2 regions of the Litchfieldia luteola genome follow, and region 1 is predicted to be linked to the other one. Evidence: a T-box and tRNA genes for the amino acid it is inferred to sense, from the RefSeq annotation. Region 1 holds a T-box; the other holds one or more tRNA genes.

Region 1 (7,850 bases):
CATTAAATCCTCTAAAATTTGTAAACTAAATTTAATTGTTTTGTAATTTTTAACAAATTGACACTGTGTTCCCAACATAGTTAGACGTTAACAAGCATGAGAGGGTTACATTAATTCTTCAATAATGTAAAAAAGCCAGGTAAATGGATATCATTACCTGGCGTATCTTCATTATCTTTAGCGAAAGAGATTTTTGTTACTATTGACCTTGACCTAAGGAATATCCTCTTTCACCATTAAATTTATAAAGGTTCTCTGTTTTAATCGTCTCTAAGTCAGCTTGGTGAATTCTGTTTAAAAGTTCAATAATTTCTTTGTTGGAGTTTCCACCTTGGTTTTCCATACATTCGAACCGGCAACGCCAGTGGTCTGTTGTGAATGTTTCTGGGAATCCTTGTGGATATACCTTAACTCCACGATTCGTTATAACGGCTAATTTGAATTCTGGACCCGCTAGCTCTTCTAGTTTTTGACCGATTTCATCCGGTGTAAGTTCGTTGTTAAATAGAAACACATCGACTCCATCTAATTCACGAACAACATCTTGTTTAGGTCGATCCTTTACGGCAGGACTAAGATGGAAGGCTGTGTCTTCCGTTTGCTCAACCTGTTTATATTCTACCGGTGTGTAGGTTGAAGGCTTTTGGCCAAGCCTTTCAATAACTGCTTCAGCAAACGCCATTGTTCCAACTGAGCTTGCACCTTTAGCGATATCTCCTGTATGTATGCCGTCTTCTAATGTTTTTAACCATGCGTTATGAATACGAGTTGCCACTTCAGGTTGACCAATATGTACTAGCATCATAATGGCACCATTTATAAGACCAGAAGGATTTGCAATACCCTTTCCTGCAATATCTGGTGCACTTCCATGGATTGCTTCAAACATCGCAACTTGGTCTCCGATGTTTGCTGAACCAGCTAATCCAACACTTCCTGTAATTTGAGCAGCTACATCAGATGCGATATCCCCATAAAGGTTTGGCATAACGATTACATCAAAGTCCTGTGGTGTATCTGCGATCTTAGCCATGCCAATATCGATAATCCAATGCTCTGTTTCAATTTCTGGATATTCCTCAGCAACTTCTCTGAATACTTTATGGAATAAACCATCAGTTAATTTCATAATGTTATCTTTCGTAAAGCATGTTACTTTTTTACGATTATTCTTTTTAGCGTATTCGAACGCATAACGAACAATCTTTTCTGAACCCGGACGTGTAATTAATTTTAGACATTGAACAACTTCAGGGGTTTGCTGATGCTCAATTCCTGCGTATAAATCCTCTTCATTTTCACGGATTATGACAAGATCCATATTCGGATGCTTTGTTTCGACAAATGGTGCATAAGACACGTTTGGTCTAACGTTTGCATATAAACCTAATGTTTTGCGAATGGTTACATTTAAACTTTTATACCCGCCACCTTGGGGTGTTGTAATAGGTCCTTTAAAGAATACTTTAGTACGTCTAAGTGAATCCCAAGCCTCATCCGGGATACCTGATGAATTTCCTGAAAGATAGATTTTTTCTCCTATATCTATGAACTCTGGTTGTATTTTCGCTCCAGCGTGCTCTAAGATTTTTAGAGTAGCATCCATAATTTCAGGACCAATACCATCTCCTCTTGCTATTGTTATTGCTCTCTCTTTTGTCATATGTATAATCACCTTTCATTTCTATGTTGTAAAAACCATTTCTACTATAGTTAACATGTTATCATTTCTAATTACTATTTTCTAATAACTCTATCTTCAAATTCTTTTTTACATCTACTACGGGTTACAAATAGGACAATGTGCCGGGTCCGCAAACTGCCTTCCATTTGGATATAATCTTTCTTCCTGTTCTCCACACTTCTTACACTTATAAATCTCTGATTTGATTAGATTGGTTTTTAAACCACACCCACTACATATAAGTCCTGCTTTTCTTTCTACTACCTCAAAACCTGGAAACGAGCACTTGGAACAGAGAGAATAAATCTTACTTATCAAGTTCTCAGTGGCCAACTTAATGTTTTTCATTCTTGTTGGGTTATATAGCGCTCGCATATCTGTTTCAATATATAATTCATCATTACTTTTCTTCAAAAAATAGTTAATTGCTTCCTCCAACTGTTCATGCGTGTTTATTCCTTTTATGATTTCATCCTTACTTCTCACGATTACCGCATGTTCAGGAAACCCAACTGACTCACAAAACTCCTGGGCATCTTGAATCTTCTCTATTTTCATTTGCCTATAATTAGTATCTGTTGTACTAGCTTCTCCGAAGATCTCAAACTCATTTACTCTATCTATTAAAAATACAATTTCACGATTATATGGAACCCATGGTAGAAATGGGTGTGGGCCAAAAATACCCTCACTTGAAATCGCAATTGTCTCTCCTGTCAAGCTCATTGCATACTCAGCTTTATGTTTAGCTGCCTCTACTTGGTCACCCATTCTTTCAATATCTCGAGTAAAAGTACCAAACTGATCTGTATTAAAATCGATTGGAACCTTTATATTTATCCCAAGTTGGTCTTCTAATAAGGGCAACATCACTGTTTCTTTTTGGTGCATGGTAGCCAGAATACCAATTCTATGATTAAAAAAGGAATGAATAACCTCTTTCTCGTTCATGATTTGCCCCCCTGTAAATAGTAACTTTACATAAGTATATACAAAAATGTATGTTAAAATAAATGATGCTCAAACTCAAGGGTGTTAAGCCTAGCCACCTTTTAATTAACAAATCAGGGCAATTTAGGAGCTGTAGGTACGCATGAACAAAAAAGATATAGCAAATATTCGAAAACAATTTAAAAAAGATAATGATTTACTTAAAATCTCCAGTATTTTTAATGTCTATATTATGAAGGAATCAAGTGAAATATATCATCATCAGAATCAACCGTTTGAAATGCTTGATCAAGATCAACAAGAGTTGTTTTTAAATAACTTCAAAAAAATGCTCGGTGGTAATTTAGACGAAAAGCTGTTTGAACTTAAGTTCAGAAGAAATGCCGAAAATAATAGCCAACTTATTCTGCACCAAGGGCTACTTAGCAGTGAAGTAGATGAATGGAAAGAATATATGCTTGAAATTGTTAGCAAGATCCTTTTAAGCCGACAGTATGAAAATGATATAGTTATCACATTCATTCGTGGAGAATACAGAAAACCAACGAAGCGACGGAATGAGGAAACTGAGGAAAGTGAACGAGATATGGTCTACTCTCATCCTTTTATATTGTGCAGTATAAATAATACGCAAGAACCAAAAAAAGAACTACTTTTTGATTATGTAGGTAGAGAGTTCAAATACAACTTTGTGGTGGATCCAATCATTAACCTTAATGCTCCAATTGCTGGTTTTCTATTTCCTTGTTTTAAAGACAATGCAGCAGATATAAATCATGTACTTTATTCTTCCGGAAAAGTACATGAGCCTGATCATCGATTTATTGAGGAAGTGTTAAATGGCGAAGAAACAATGACTGCACAAGACGATAAAGTAGTCTTTGAAGAAATTATTAAAGACGTTACAGGTGACCAATTAAGTACATCTACTCTTTCCAATGTGTATGAAGAGATCAATCGCATGATCGTTGAAAATGAAGAGGATGAACAACCAAAATTAGACACAAAAGATGTAGAGCGTGTCTTAAAGATGAGTGGTATTGAAGATATAAATATAGAAAAGGTTGAAACTGCCTTCCAGAAGATAATTGATGATGATAAATACGAGATAAAAGCAAGTAACATCTTACCAAAATACAATTCAAAGTCGATAAAAATTAATACAAAGATCGCTAATATCTCGATTAGCCCTCAGGATTTACGCTATGTAAAACAAATTCAGTTCAATGGCAAACTCTATCTAATGCTAGAGGTCGAAGAGGATACGATTATTGAAGGATTTACAATGATTCCAGAAGCGCTTGTTGACGATAAAAAAGGATGAAGATATCTTCTTCACCCTTAGCTTCAAAGGTCTTTCTCTCATTACCTATGAGGAAAGACCTTTTTGAATGTGATTTAAAATTCTGCGCTTCCAGTTGTACGTGGGAACGGAATAACGTCACGAATATTTTTCATTCCTGTTATGAACATCAATAGACGTTCAAATCCAATTCCATAACCGGAATGTTTTGTTCCACCAAATCTTCTTAACTCTAGGTACCACCAGTAATCTTCTACTGACATTCCCAATTCTGTTATTCTCTCGGCAAGAACATCTTCTCTTTCCTCACGCTGACTTCCACCAATTAGTTCTCCAATTCCAGGCACTAATAAATCTGTAGCTGCTACCGTTTTGCCATCATCATTTGCTCTCATATAGAAAGCTTTGATCTCTTTAGGGTAGTCAGTAACGTATACTGGGCGTTTGTAGATCTGCTCACATAGGTAACGCTCATGTTCAGTTTGTAAATCAATACCCCATTCAACTGGGTAATCAAACTTCTCCCCAGAATTTTTCAATAACTCAACTGCCTCCGTATAAGTAACTCTGCCGAAGTCTGCTGAAACAACTTGTTCCATTCTTTCAAGTAATGTTTTATCAATAAAGGAATTGAAAAACTCCATTTCTTCTTTTGCTTCTTCAAGTACATAACCGATGACATACTTGACCATTTCTTCACCTAACTCCATAATATCAGCTAGTTCAGCAAATGCTACCTCTGGTTCAACCATCCAAAATTCAGCTGCATGACGTGCTGTGTTAGAGTTTTCCGCTCTAAACGTTGGTCCAAACGTATAAACGTTGCGGAAAGCCAGAGCAAATGCCTCTGCGTTTAGTTGTCCACTAACTGTTAAGTTGGTTTCTTTACCGAAGAAATCTTGGTTTAAATCAACTTTTCCTTCATCTGTCTTAGGTAGGTTATCAAAGTCAAGAGAGGTAACTCTAAACATTTCACCTGCACCCTCTGTATCACTTCCAGTAATAATTGGTGTATGTACGTGTACGAACCCTTTATCTTGGAAGAATTTATGTAGGGCATACGATGCTAATGATCTTACTCTAAAAACGGCTGCAAACGTATTTGCTCTTGGACGCAAATGAGCAATTGTTCTTAAATATTCTAACGTATGCCTCTTCTTTTGAAGTGGAAAGTCAGACGTTGATTGGCCTTCAATGATGATTTTTTCTGCCTTAATCTCAAAAGGTTGTTTCATTTCAGGTGTTAAAATAAATTGACCTTCGATCGTAACTGATGAACTAATTGATAATCTTGTTACATCCTTAAAATTTTCAAGCTCATCCTCAAAAACAACTTGTACACTCTTGAAAAAGGTACCATCGTTAATTTCCATGAACCCAATTGATTTAGAATCACGAAGTGTTCGAATCCAACCGGAAATCTGTACCTTTTGATCGATAAATTTTTCCTGGTTTCTAAAAAGTTCTTTAATTTCTGCTTTGATCATAACTAACCCTTACCTCCAATTAAGTAATTTATTTATGCAATAAAAAAAGCCTTCCAACCCCTATAAAAGGGACGAAAGACAGGATTCCGCGGTACCACCCAAATTGCCATAAAAATGGCCAACTTTAAGCAACTAATTGCTCTGCCTTTTAACGTAGGGCAACGTCTAAGCCTACTAGGCAACCCGTTCGGTTAGAACTCAAAGGTGTTCTTCATTTATGCTTCCCTCGCTAGGCTCTCACTATCCCTAACTCGCTATGGATTTCAGCAAAAATTACTTTCCTTTTCATCGTTTTTAGCATATACATTTTAATATAATATAAATTATCATAAATTGCTTTCACATAGCAACTTTATTTTTAACTTTCTAGATACTAATTCTATCTATACTACATAATTGCGAAGCTTTCCAATCTTCTCTACTTCAACTACTACACTATCTCCAGATTTCATTGGACAACTCCCTGAAGGTGAACCAGTAGCAAGAACATCTCCTGGCTCAAGTGTCATCACCTGGGAAATCCAACTGATAAGAAAAGGAATTGAAAGTGACATCTCATTCGTATTTCCATCTTGGACTACTTCACCGTTTAGAGTTGTAACGATTCTTAGGTTGGTTGGATCTATACCAGTCACTATATGAGGGCCTAATGGACCAAACGTATCAAAGCCTTTGCCTCTTGTAAACTGGGGATCAGATTTAGTTAGGTCTCTTGCCGTAACATCATTAAAAATGGTACAACCAAAAACATAATCTAATGCCTCTTCTTCTTTTATATTTTTACCCCTTTTTCCAATAATAAGCGCTACTTCTCCTTCCAGTTCTACCTGATTTGTTAAATTAGTAGGAGGAAGTACGATTTCACCTTGATCTGGGATGAGCGAAGAAGCTGGCTTTAAAAACAGAAACGGTTCAGCAAGGTTAGCTGTGCCACCAGTTTCTTTTGCGTGTCCTGCATATGTCCAACCAAAATTAACAATCTTTGAGGGAGATACTGGCTCTAAAATCTTCACTTCACTGTATTTAACCTTTACACCATCATAGTTTAGCTCGTTGTTCAAGATTTCTGTGAAATTGCTAGACAATTGTAGAATTTCTTCACCCTCAACAACTCCATAATATACTTTATCATTAGTTTGATAGCGAACGATTGTTAGTTCTTGTTGTAATGTCTTCATTTGCATATAAACTCCTTTAATCACTTTCTAAATCCTATATAACTTTATACTAAAAAGAACAGCTTTGCCATATAGAAAGCAAAAGCTATCGAAATGATTAATGTAATTAGATGATTCCTTTCATCTACAATTTTTTTCTTAGCAACTTATATTATTAAGAGACACATGTCACTTGTCAATTATCTTAAGACTTTTGTCCTCAATTACTATGTTATACCAAAAGCAAAAAAAGAGGACTCTCAAAAGTTTTTACAACTAATGAAAAGCCTCTTTTTAATTTAAATTATGTTAGCATTTTGTTAGCAAATCACTTTAGAATCCTTATCTATTAAGGGTTCAAGGGGCAGATTACATCATGCCGCCCATTCCACCCATGCCGCCCATGTCAGGCATCATTGCAGAACCTTTTTCTTCTGGAAGATCAGCTACTACTGCTTCAGTTGTTAAGAACATAGCTGAAACAGATGCAGCGTTTTGAAGTGCTGAACGAGTAACTTTAGTTGGGTCAACGATACCCGCTTCGATCATGTTTACCCATTTACCAGTTGCAGCGTTGAAACCAACACCGATTTCTTCATGTTTTAGACGCTCAACAACTACAGATCCTTCAAGACCAGCATTGTGTGCGATTTGACGTACAGGCTCTTCAAGTGCACGTAGAACGATATTGATACCCGTTTGCTCGTCACCTTCAGCAGTGATTGCAGAAACTTTGTTATATACGTTCACTAATGCAGTACCACCACCAGAAACGATACCTTCTTCAACTGCAGCACGAGTAGAGTTTAGAGCATCTTCAATACGAAGTTTGCGCTCTTTTAATTCAGTTTCAGTTGCAGCACCAACTTTAATTACAGCAACACCACCTGCTAATTTAGCAAGACGCTCTTGTAATTTTTCTTTGTCAAATTCAGAAGTAGTTTCTTCTAATTGAACACGAATTTGGTTAACACGAGCTGCGATTTTAGCAGAGTCTCCTGCACCTTCAACGATTGTTGTATTTTCTTTTGTTACTACGATTTTAGATGCGCGACCTAATTGAGTAATGTTAGCAGATTTAAGGTCTAAACCTAAATCTTCAGTAATAACTTCAGCACCAGTTAAAGTAGCGATATCTTCTAGCATTGCTTTACGACGGTCACCAAATCCAGGAGCTTTTACAGCAACTGCATTGAATGTTCCACGAAGTTTGTTCACTACTAGAGTTGCAAGAGCTTCACCTTCAACATCTTCAGCTACTAATAATA
Region 2 (7,850 bases), on a different contig from region 1:
GTTTCAGAAGGCATTGGTGATGGTAATTGACTGCTTGTTAAAAACCTGGTAAGTGTGTTGATTACCTTTTCTGAGAGTTTCCCGGCTTTGTCCATGAAATCTCGTACTTCCTTTTTATCTGCTGTTTGTCCAAAGCCTTTTGTTATTGTATTGCCGACTACATTAGCTTCAATGTTTCCAAAAACATGGGATATTTCGATCGCATTTAAAAACCTCTGATCGCCCAATAAATTGATTCCATTTAGATAGTCCTTATCTTCAATAAAATCTGTTTTTTTTGGGGGTTCAATAAATGGAGGTCTTACATATATTCCTTTATCTAACAACACATCACTAACCTCATCGAAAACAGTAATGCCTTCAGAAGAACATTCTTTAAAATGTTTCCTAATATCTTTGCGAGTAGACATGGTATGCATAAGACCACAAGTTGAAGCCATTATTCTTGATAAATTTTTTATATACAATAAAGCAAAGGAATCTGAAAACAACCGTGGTGCATTTGTGTCTACATCTTGATTACTAAAACCTACTGGTACTGGTACATTTTCAAATTCTAATATTTGTTTAGTTTTATCTCTTATCTTTTCTACCTTTTGATTGGCATTTGTAAGCACTTTTAGTACTTCTTTATCTTCTGCTTTTGCAATAAAATAGTTCAGCATGCAATTGCTATGAGTGTGGCTAATATATTCCTGCCATAAAGAAGCCATTTCTGCTGAAGTGAGTTTTACGCTTTCTGGAGAACTCATAACTATATCTACTCCCACTTTAAATTTATTACTTTTAACTTTTGCTATATGTATGTAAATATACCTATAATTTTCCTAACCTCAACTAAAGATGAACCGCTCCAACTTCTACGTAAATTAAATCATCATCTTCCCTATTACACCACAATAGTAGTGATAACTTGTTCAGATCTTCCACTAAGTGAATTTCTTGAAAATAGCCACATAAACACCATAATTAAATTGAATTATTTGAATATATCTTCTTTTTAAATGTGACGTTTTTGTGAATGATAGAGTATTTAAGAGAAATTAAGAGATTTATAGAGGATAAGTGCTATGATTTACGCTTACATCGAAATTTCGTAGTTTACGAATTTGTGATAAGATTCACTTGTTAAAAACGGTCCCGACTTTCATGAGAGTTGAAAGTCATTTTTAAAAATTATAGAAAAATAGGAAGAGGTGTTCTTTTGAACGTTCAGACAATTAAACAAGAGTGGTTTGGTAACATCAAAGGCGATACTTTAGCGGGTATCGTTGTTGCCTTAGCATTAATTCCAGAGGCAATTGCCTTTTCAATCATCGCAGGTGTGGACCCAATGGTTGGTCTTTATGCTGCCTTCTGTATCGCAGTTGTGATTGCATTCGTTGGTGGAAGACCAGCGATGATTTCAGGTGCAACGGGAGCAATGGCTCTTTTAATGGTGACCTTGGTTGCAGATCATGGCTTGCAATATTTATTTGCTGCAACCATTTTAACAGGTATTTTGCAGATTATTTTTGGGGTATTCAAGCTCGCTAGATACATGAAGTTTATACCGCGTTCGGTTATGGTAGGCTTCGTAAACGCACTAGCTATTCTTATTTTTACCGCTCAACTGACTCACTTTGTAGGAGAATCATGGCAAATGTATGCGATGGTTGCTGGAGCTTTAGCGATTATCTACATTCTGCCAAGGTTTACGAAGGTTGTACCTTCACCATTAGTGGCGATTATTGTTATTTCAATTATTGCTATTTTTTCTGGCAGTGGTGTTCGAACAGTTGGTGATATGGGAGAACTAACTCAAGCATTACCGTTTTTTGCGATACCAATGGTGCCGTTTAATCTTGAAACTTTATCGATTATTTTCCCTTATGCTTTAGCATTAGCTATTGTAGGTTTGCTTGAAACATTGTTAACAGCATCCATTGTTGATGATATGACAGATACAGACAGTGATAAAAACAAAGAAAGCCGTGGTCAAGGTATTGCGAACATAGTAACTGGATTTTTCGGCGGAATGGCTGGCTGTGCGATGATCGGTCAGGCGGTTATCAACGTTAAATCGGGTGCAAGAGGAAGACTTTCTTCATTAGTTGCAGGGGTATTCCTGATGTTCTTAATACTAGTACTTGGTGGTCTTGTTGTTCAAATTCCAATGGCAGCGCTTGTTGGAGTTATGATAATGGTTTCCATCGGTACATTTGATTGGTCTTCATTAAAGCAATTAAAGGTAGCACCGATTACCGATTCGATCGTAATGGTTGTTACAGTTGTAACCGTTGTGTACACTCATGATTTATCAAAAGGTGTTTTCGCAGGAATCATCTTAAGTGCAATTTTCTTTGTTGCTAAAATTTCAAAGGTACATGTAACAAGTGTTTTAGCTGAAGGGAATCAAAAGCGTATTTATAAAGTAACAGGTCAAGTATTCTTCGCATCCGTTACTGACTTAGTAAATAGCTTTGATTTAAAGGAAAACATTACACACGTTGAAATTGATTTTTCACAGGCTCATGTTTGGGATGACTCAGCGGTTGCTGCGATTGATAAAGTCGTTATAAAACTTAGAGAAAACAATACAGATGTAAAAATCATTGGGTTAAATGAACCTAGTTCTAACCTTGTAGAACGTTTAGCAGTTCATAGCAAGCCAGGCGCTAAGGTTTCTGGTCATTAAAGAAGAAAGGGTGTACTAGGTTTCTAGTATGCCCTTTTACATAATAGGAGGGATATCAATGTTCACAAAAATATTAGTTGCTTCTGATGGATCTAAACATGCGGTGAAAGCTACAGAAAAAGCAGTATATATAGCTTCTGCTAACCCAAACGCTGTAGTTGAGGTTGTCTATGTAGTGGATGCACAAACATCCAAAGCTGATGTATTACACAGTAAAGACAAGGAAGTAACAAGAAAAGAAAGAATACTAAGTACGGAGCAAGTATTAAAAGATAATAACCTAAATTATAAAGTAACTACGCTTCATGGTGAACCGGGCCCGACAATTGTTGACTATGCAAACTCAAATGAATTCGACGTAGTTGTGATTGGAAGTAGGGGACTTAATACACTTCAGGAAATGGTTTTAGGAAGTGTTAGTCACAAAGTGGCAAAGCGTGTAAACTGTCCTGTTTTAATTGTTAAGTAATTCTTTTGAAAAAAAGTGTATGTTTTTTAAGGGTTTAGTTATACTATTTTAGTGTAACTAAACTATATATTCCGCAGTAGCTCAGTGGTAGAGCTCGTCCGAATATGCTTCTTGAATCATCTTCAGCATACCGATCGAGCTGCTACTTGATTTATCTTCCTGAGATCGGGATGATCGGAGATACTGATTAAAAACTCGGAAACAAAATAACGTTTATTTACCACCATATTCCGCAGTAGCTCAGTGGTAGAGCTATCGGCTGTTAACCGATCGGTCGCAGGTTCGAGTCCTGCCTGCGGAGCCATACATATAATTAAAACCCATAGTTAATATGGGTTTTTTTCTTTATTCTTTCTTTATAAGCGTTATTTCGTCAATCATCCATCTTTCTTCTTGTTCTCTATTTAGTGTGGATTTTGACACGATAAACTGATAGTCACCTTTAATCGCTTCTACTGTCCGGTAGGTAAGAAGGACTTTGTCTTTATCAAGGCTGAATTCCTTTAGGTCAAGTACAACATTTGGTATCCACTCAATTGATTTGCCATACTTCCCAAAGAACAAGTGACAAGGACAATTCCCTTCACGGTCTATTGTAGAATAACCACCACCAATGTTTAGTGAGACTAAATTCGACGCTTCTTTTATTGTATTTGCTACCTTATAAGCCTCTACTATGCCAGTTGCTTCTTTAAAACCTTGATAATCTAACGAAGTTTTTAAACCTTCAACATCTTCTTCTAACTTAGCAACTTCCATTACTAGTTCTTTATTTTCTTTCAATAACTCATTAGAGGTTAGTGAGCTGTTTTCAAGTTCTTTTTCTATAGAAGTAACTTGTTTTACCAACTTTTCATTATCTACTTGCAGTTTATCGGCAGCATCCGAGATACGTAGGTTATCGATAATAGCTAATGTAGAAAATACTACTAAAATGATTAATCCATATGTTTTCAAGTTCTTTTTCAAGTCCATCCCTCCACCCTGAGCAATACAAGCATAAACCTTTATGAGCCCTTATATAGTGATTTTTGAAAAGTGAGGTCACATAAACGGATTTATGAGCCCTCAAAATCGTGATTTATTAGATAATGAGGTCACATAAACAAATTTATGAGCCCTCAAAATCTTGATTCTCAGAAAGTAGGTCACATAAACAAATTTATGAGCCCTCATAATCCTGATTTTCAGATAGTGAGGTCGCATAAACGGATTTATGAACCCTCAAGATACTGATTTTCGAAAAATGAGGTCACATAAACGGATTTATGAACCCTCAAGATACTGATTTTCGAAAAATGAGGTCACATAAACGGATTTATGAGCCCTCAAGATACTGATTTTCGAAAAATGAGGTCACATAAACGGATTTATGATCCCTCAAGATACTGATTTTCGAAAAACGAGGTCACATAAACGGATTTATGAACCCTCAAGATACTGATTTTCGAAAAATGAGGTCACATAAACGGATTTATGAGCCCTCATAATCCTGATTTTCAGATAGTGAGGTCGCATAAACGGATTTATGAACCCTCAAGATACTGATTTTCGAAAAATGAGGTCACATAAACGGATTTATGAGCCCTCATAATCCTGATTTTCAGAAAGTGAGGTCGCATAAACGGATTTATGAACCCTCAAGATACCGATTATCAGAAACCTAGGTCATCTAAACGAATTTATGATCCACTGAAATCGTAATTTTCCATAAGTCAGTCCACAAAACTAGAATTCGAAGCATCTATTTTTTCCGAAAGTGATTATTAATACATATACGGATATCAAGTTAAATTGTTTCAGAATAATCACGAGAACATTAAGTCATTTAAAAATTTAGTCAATTATAGATTAAAAGAGTAATGAGGCAATGCTCACTACTCTTTTTTAGGTAATTCAATTACGATAGTTCAATAAACTTAGTAATAATAAGTGGATTGCGTTTTGTCTTATGATAGATAAAATCGGAAAGTTTCTTTCTAAGGTTGTATTCGCTTATTGAACTGTGTTGTAGTTCATTAGTTACAGATTGTCTAATATCTTTCATAAGTTCCACAGAATCTCGTATGAAAACAAAACCCCTAGAAATTAATTGAGGCTCACCAATGATTTTTCCTTCTTTTCGCAGGATAAAAACAGACAACATTCCGTGTTCGGATAATGCCTTTCGTTCTTGCAGGACGCTTCTACCAATCTCACCAATGCTATTGCCATCAATATACACAGAATTACCAGGCACTTTACTCCCAATAAATCCGGTATGTTCATTAATCTCTAAGACATCACCGTTATCCATTAGGAAGGTGTTTTCTTTTGGGATATCACACTGGATAGCAAGTGATTGATGCATTTTTTGCATTTTAAATTCCCCGTGAATCGGAATAAAGTGTTTTGGTTTCATAAGACGAATCATTAATTTTTGTTCCTCTTGAGCTCCGTGACCTGAAGTGTGAATGTGACTTAATTTGTGACTAATTACTTCTGCACCTGCTCTTGCTAATTTATCGATTACTCGATTAACAGCAACTCCATTGCCAGGAATAGGTGAGGATGAAAAGATGATGGTATCTCCAGGAATAACATGTATGTGTCTATGACGTCCCTCAGAAATCCTGGATAATGCTGCAAATGGCTCACCTTGGCTACCAGTACATAGGATTGTTATTTCATTTGCAGGATAATCCTTTATTTCATTAACTGTAATAAAAGTGCCAGGTGGTGCGATTATGTATCCTAACTCTCTGGCTAATGTGATATTTTTTTCCATGCTTCTTCCTATCAAGCAAACTTTTCGATTGGTTTTAATGGAGGCATTGATTGCCTCTTGTAATCGGTAGATGTTTGATGCAAAAGTTGCAAAGATGACACGTCCGGTTTGTTTTTGGATAATGTCTAGGATGTTCTTACCAATTAATTGTTCAGAAATAGAAAAACCGGGTTTTTCACTATTTGTACTATCTGATAATAGACAAAGCACACCATTCTTTCCTATCTCACCCATTTTAATTAAATCAGGTTCTTGTCCAACAGGAGAGAAATCGAATTTAAAATCACCTGTATGAACAACTTTCCCTAAAGGAGTATCGACTACAATTCCGAATGAATCAGGAATACTATGGGTAGTCGCAAAGAAAGAGATACTTACTTCATTAAAAGTCACAATGGTGTCGTGAGAAATTTCATGTAAAGAAGCCTCTCGTAGCAGATTGTGTTCTTCTAATTTCCCTTTAATCAAACCGACGGCAAGCTTACCTGCATAAATCGGCACATTTATACTTTTTAATAAAAAAGGGATGCCTCCGATATGATCTTCATGACCATGAGTTATGAATAAGCCTTTCACTTTAGAGGCATTCTCAACCAGATAGGTATAGTCTGGAATAATATAGTCTATTCCAAAGAGTTCATTATCAGGGAACCTTATTCCAGAATCAATGATAATAATTTCATTTTTAAATTCTACTATGTACATGTTTTTTCCAACTTCCCCTAGGCCACCTAAGGGAATGATTTTTACTTTTTCTGTGTCTATTTCAGTCATTTTATCCTCCACTTATGCTTTATTATTAATTATGGCTATTTTAAATTCATATGAACTTTTAGTAGAAATTTGAGGTGAAGAGGGGGAAAGGAGGGAAATTTTTTTGGCAAACAGCGATTTCTATAGGTAAGTGCTCTGTTCTCCGTAATATAAATTTAATTACATTATAGATGGGAATAATGAATGCGTCAAAAATATAAACAGATATAAAGTGGATATAAATCAAACGTAAATACAATGAAGAAAACCAAAATTGAAATATTGAACCCCTGAATAGAATTCCAAAAAAATACCACCCTATATTATGAAAGGGAGGTAATAATATGGAACAACAATTAAGAAATATCATGACATCAGATGTTTATACTGTTAAGGATTCACAAACGATTCAAGAAGCAGCGGCTCTAATGAGTGAGCATAATATCGGGGCAATTCCGGTTGTAAATAACACCGGTGAAATGGTTGGGATTGTAACAGACCGTGATATCACGCTTCGTGCTACAGCACAAGGTGAAGCTTCCCAAACTCGAGTTTCTGAAGTAATGACTGCTCAGGAAATTGTTAAAGGGACACCAGATATGGATATCCATCAGGCAGCCCAATTAATGGCAGACCAGCAAATCCGTCGCTTACCTGTTGTTGAAAATGGGCAAATTGTTGGAATGGTTTCATTAGGAGACATAGCGGTAAAAGACCAGTTTGACCAAGATGCTGAACAAGCATTATCAAGTATTTCAACACCGTCAGAACCTCAAAGCTAAGATTACATATCAATAGTTACAAATGGAGTGTAAGAATTTTACACTCCATTTGTATTTAATCAAATTTTTATAACGAAGCCTGCCAGCCACCATCAACATAAACAGTGTGACCGTTCACATAATTTGATGCATCAGATGCTAGATAAATAGCTGTCCCAATCAATTCCTCAGGTTTTCCCCATTTTTGTAAAGGTACTTCACTTTTTACCCATTTATCAAACTCAGGGTCATCTACAAGTTTTTGTGTTAAATCGGTAATAAAATAGCCTGGTCCGATTGCATTTGTTTGGATATTGTAAGGTCCCCACTCGGTTGCCATCGACTTTGTTAACATTTTTAGTCCACCTTTTGCAGCGGAATAATTTCCGATGCTTGGACGGGCCTTCTCAGCATTTAGTGAAG

What was found. The T-box of region 1 lies ahead of asnS (asparagine--tRNA ligase). A T-box ahead of a tRNA ligase gene usually reads a tRNA of that ligase, here a tRNA-Asn.
Region 2: it encodes a tRNA-Asn, which carries the amino acid that the T-box ahead of asnS (asparagine--tRNA ligase) is inferred to sense. The anticodon was not compared.

What each region holds. Positions count from the first base shown of each region.
Region 1 is NZ_JAGGKM010000014.1:11,479-19,328, reverse strand. It holds gene J2Z26_RS21665 (NADP-dependent isocitrate dehydrogenase) at 200-1,663, opposite strand; gene J2Z26_RS21660 (DUF6671 family protein) at 1,781-2,635, opposite strand; gene J2Z26_RS21655 (DUF4317 domain-containing protein) at 2,778-3,959, shown strand; gene asnS (asparagine--tRNA ligase) at 4,034-5,425, opposite strand; T-box leader at 5,490-5,723, opposite strand; gene J2Z26_RS21645 (fumarylacetoacetate hydrolase family protein) at 5,809-6,603, opposite strand; gene groL (chaperonin GroEL) at 6,952-7,850, opposite strand, start outside.
Region 2 is NZ_JAGGKM010000001.1:169,277-177,126, forward strand. It holds gene J2Z26_RS00925 (DUF3231 family protein) at 1-752, opposite strand, end outside; gene J2Z26_RS00930 (SulP family inorganic anion transporter) at 1,205-2,677, shown strand; gene J2Z26_RS00935 (universal stress protein) at 2,736-3,146, shown strand; tRNA gene J2Z26_RS00940 (tRNA-Asn) at 3,376-3,450, shown strand; gene J2Z26_RS00945 (hypothetical protein) at 3,492-4,115, opposite strand; gene J2Z26_RS00950 (ribonuclease J) at 5,047-6,687, opposite strand; gene J2Z26_RS00955 (CBS domain-containing protein) at 7,011-7,448, shown strand; gene J2Z26_RS00960 (glucose 1-dehydrogenase) at 7,516-7,850, opposite strand, start outside.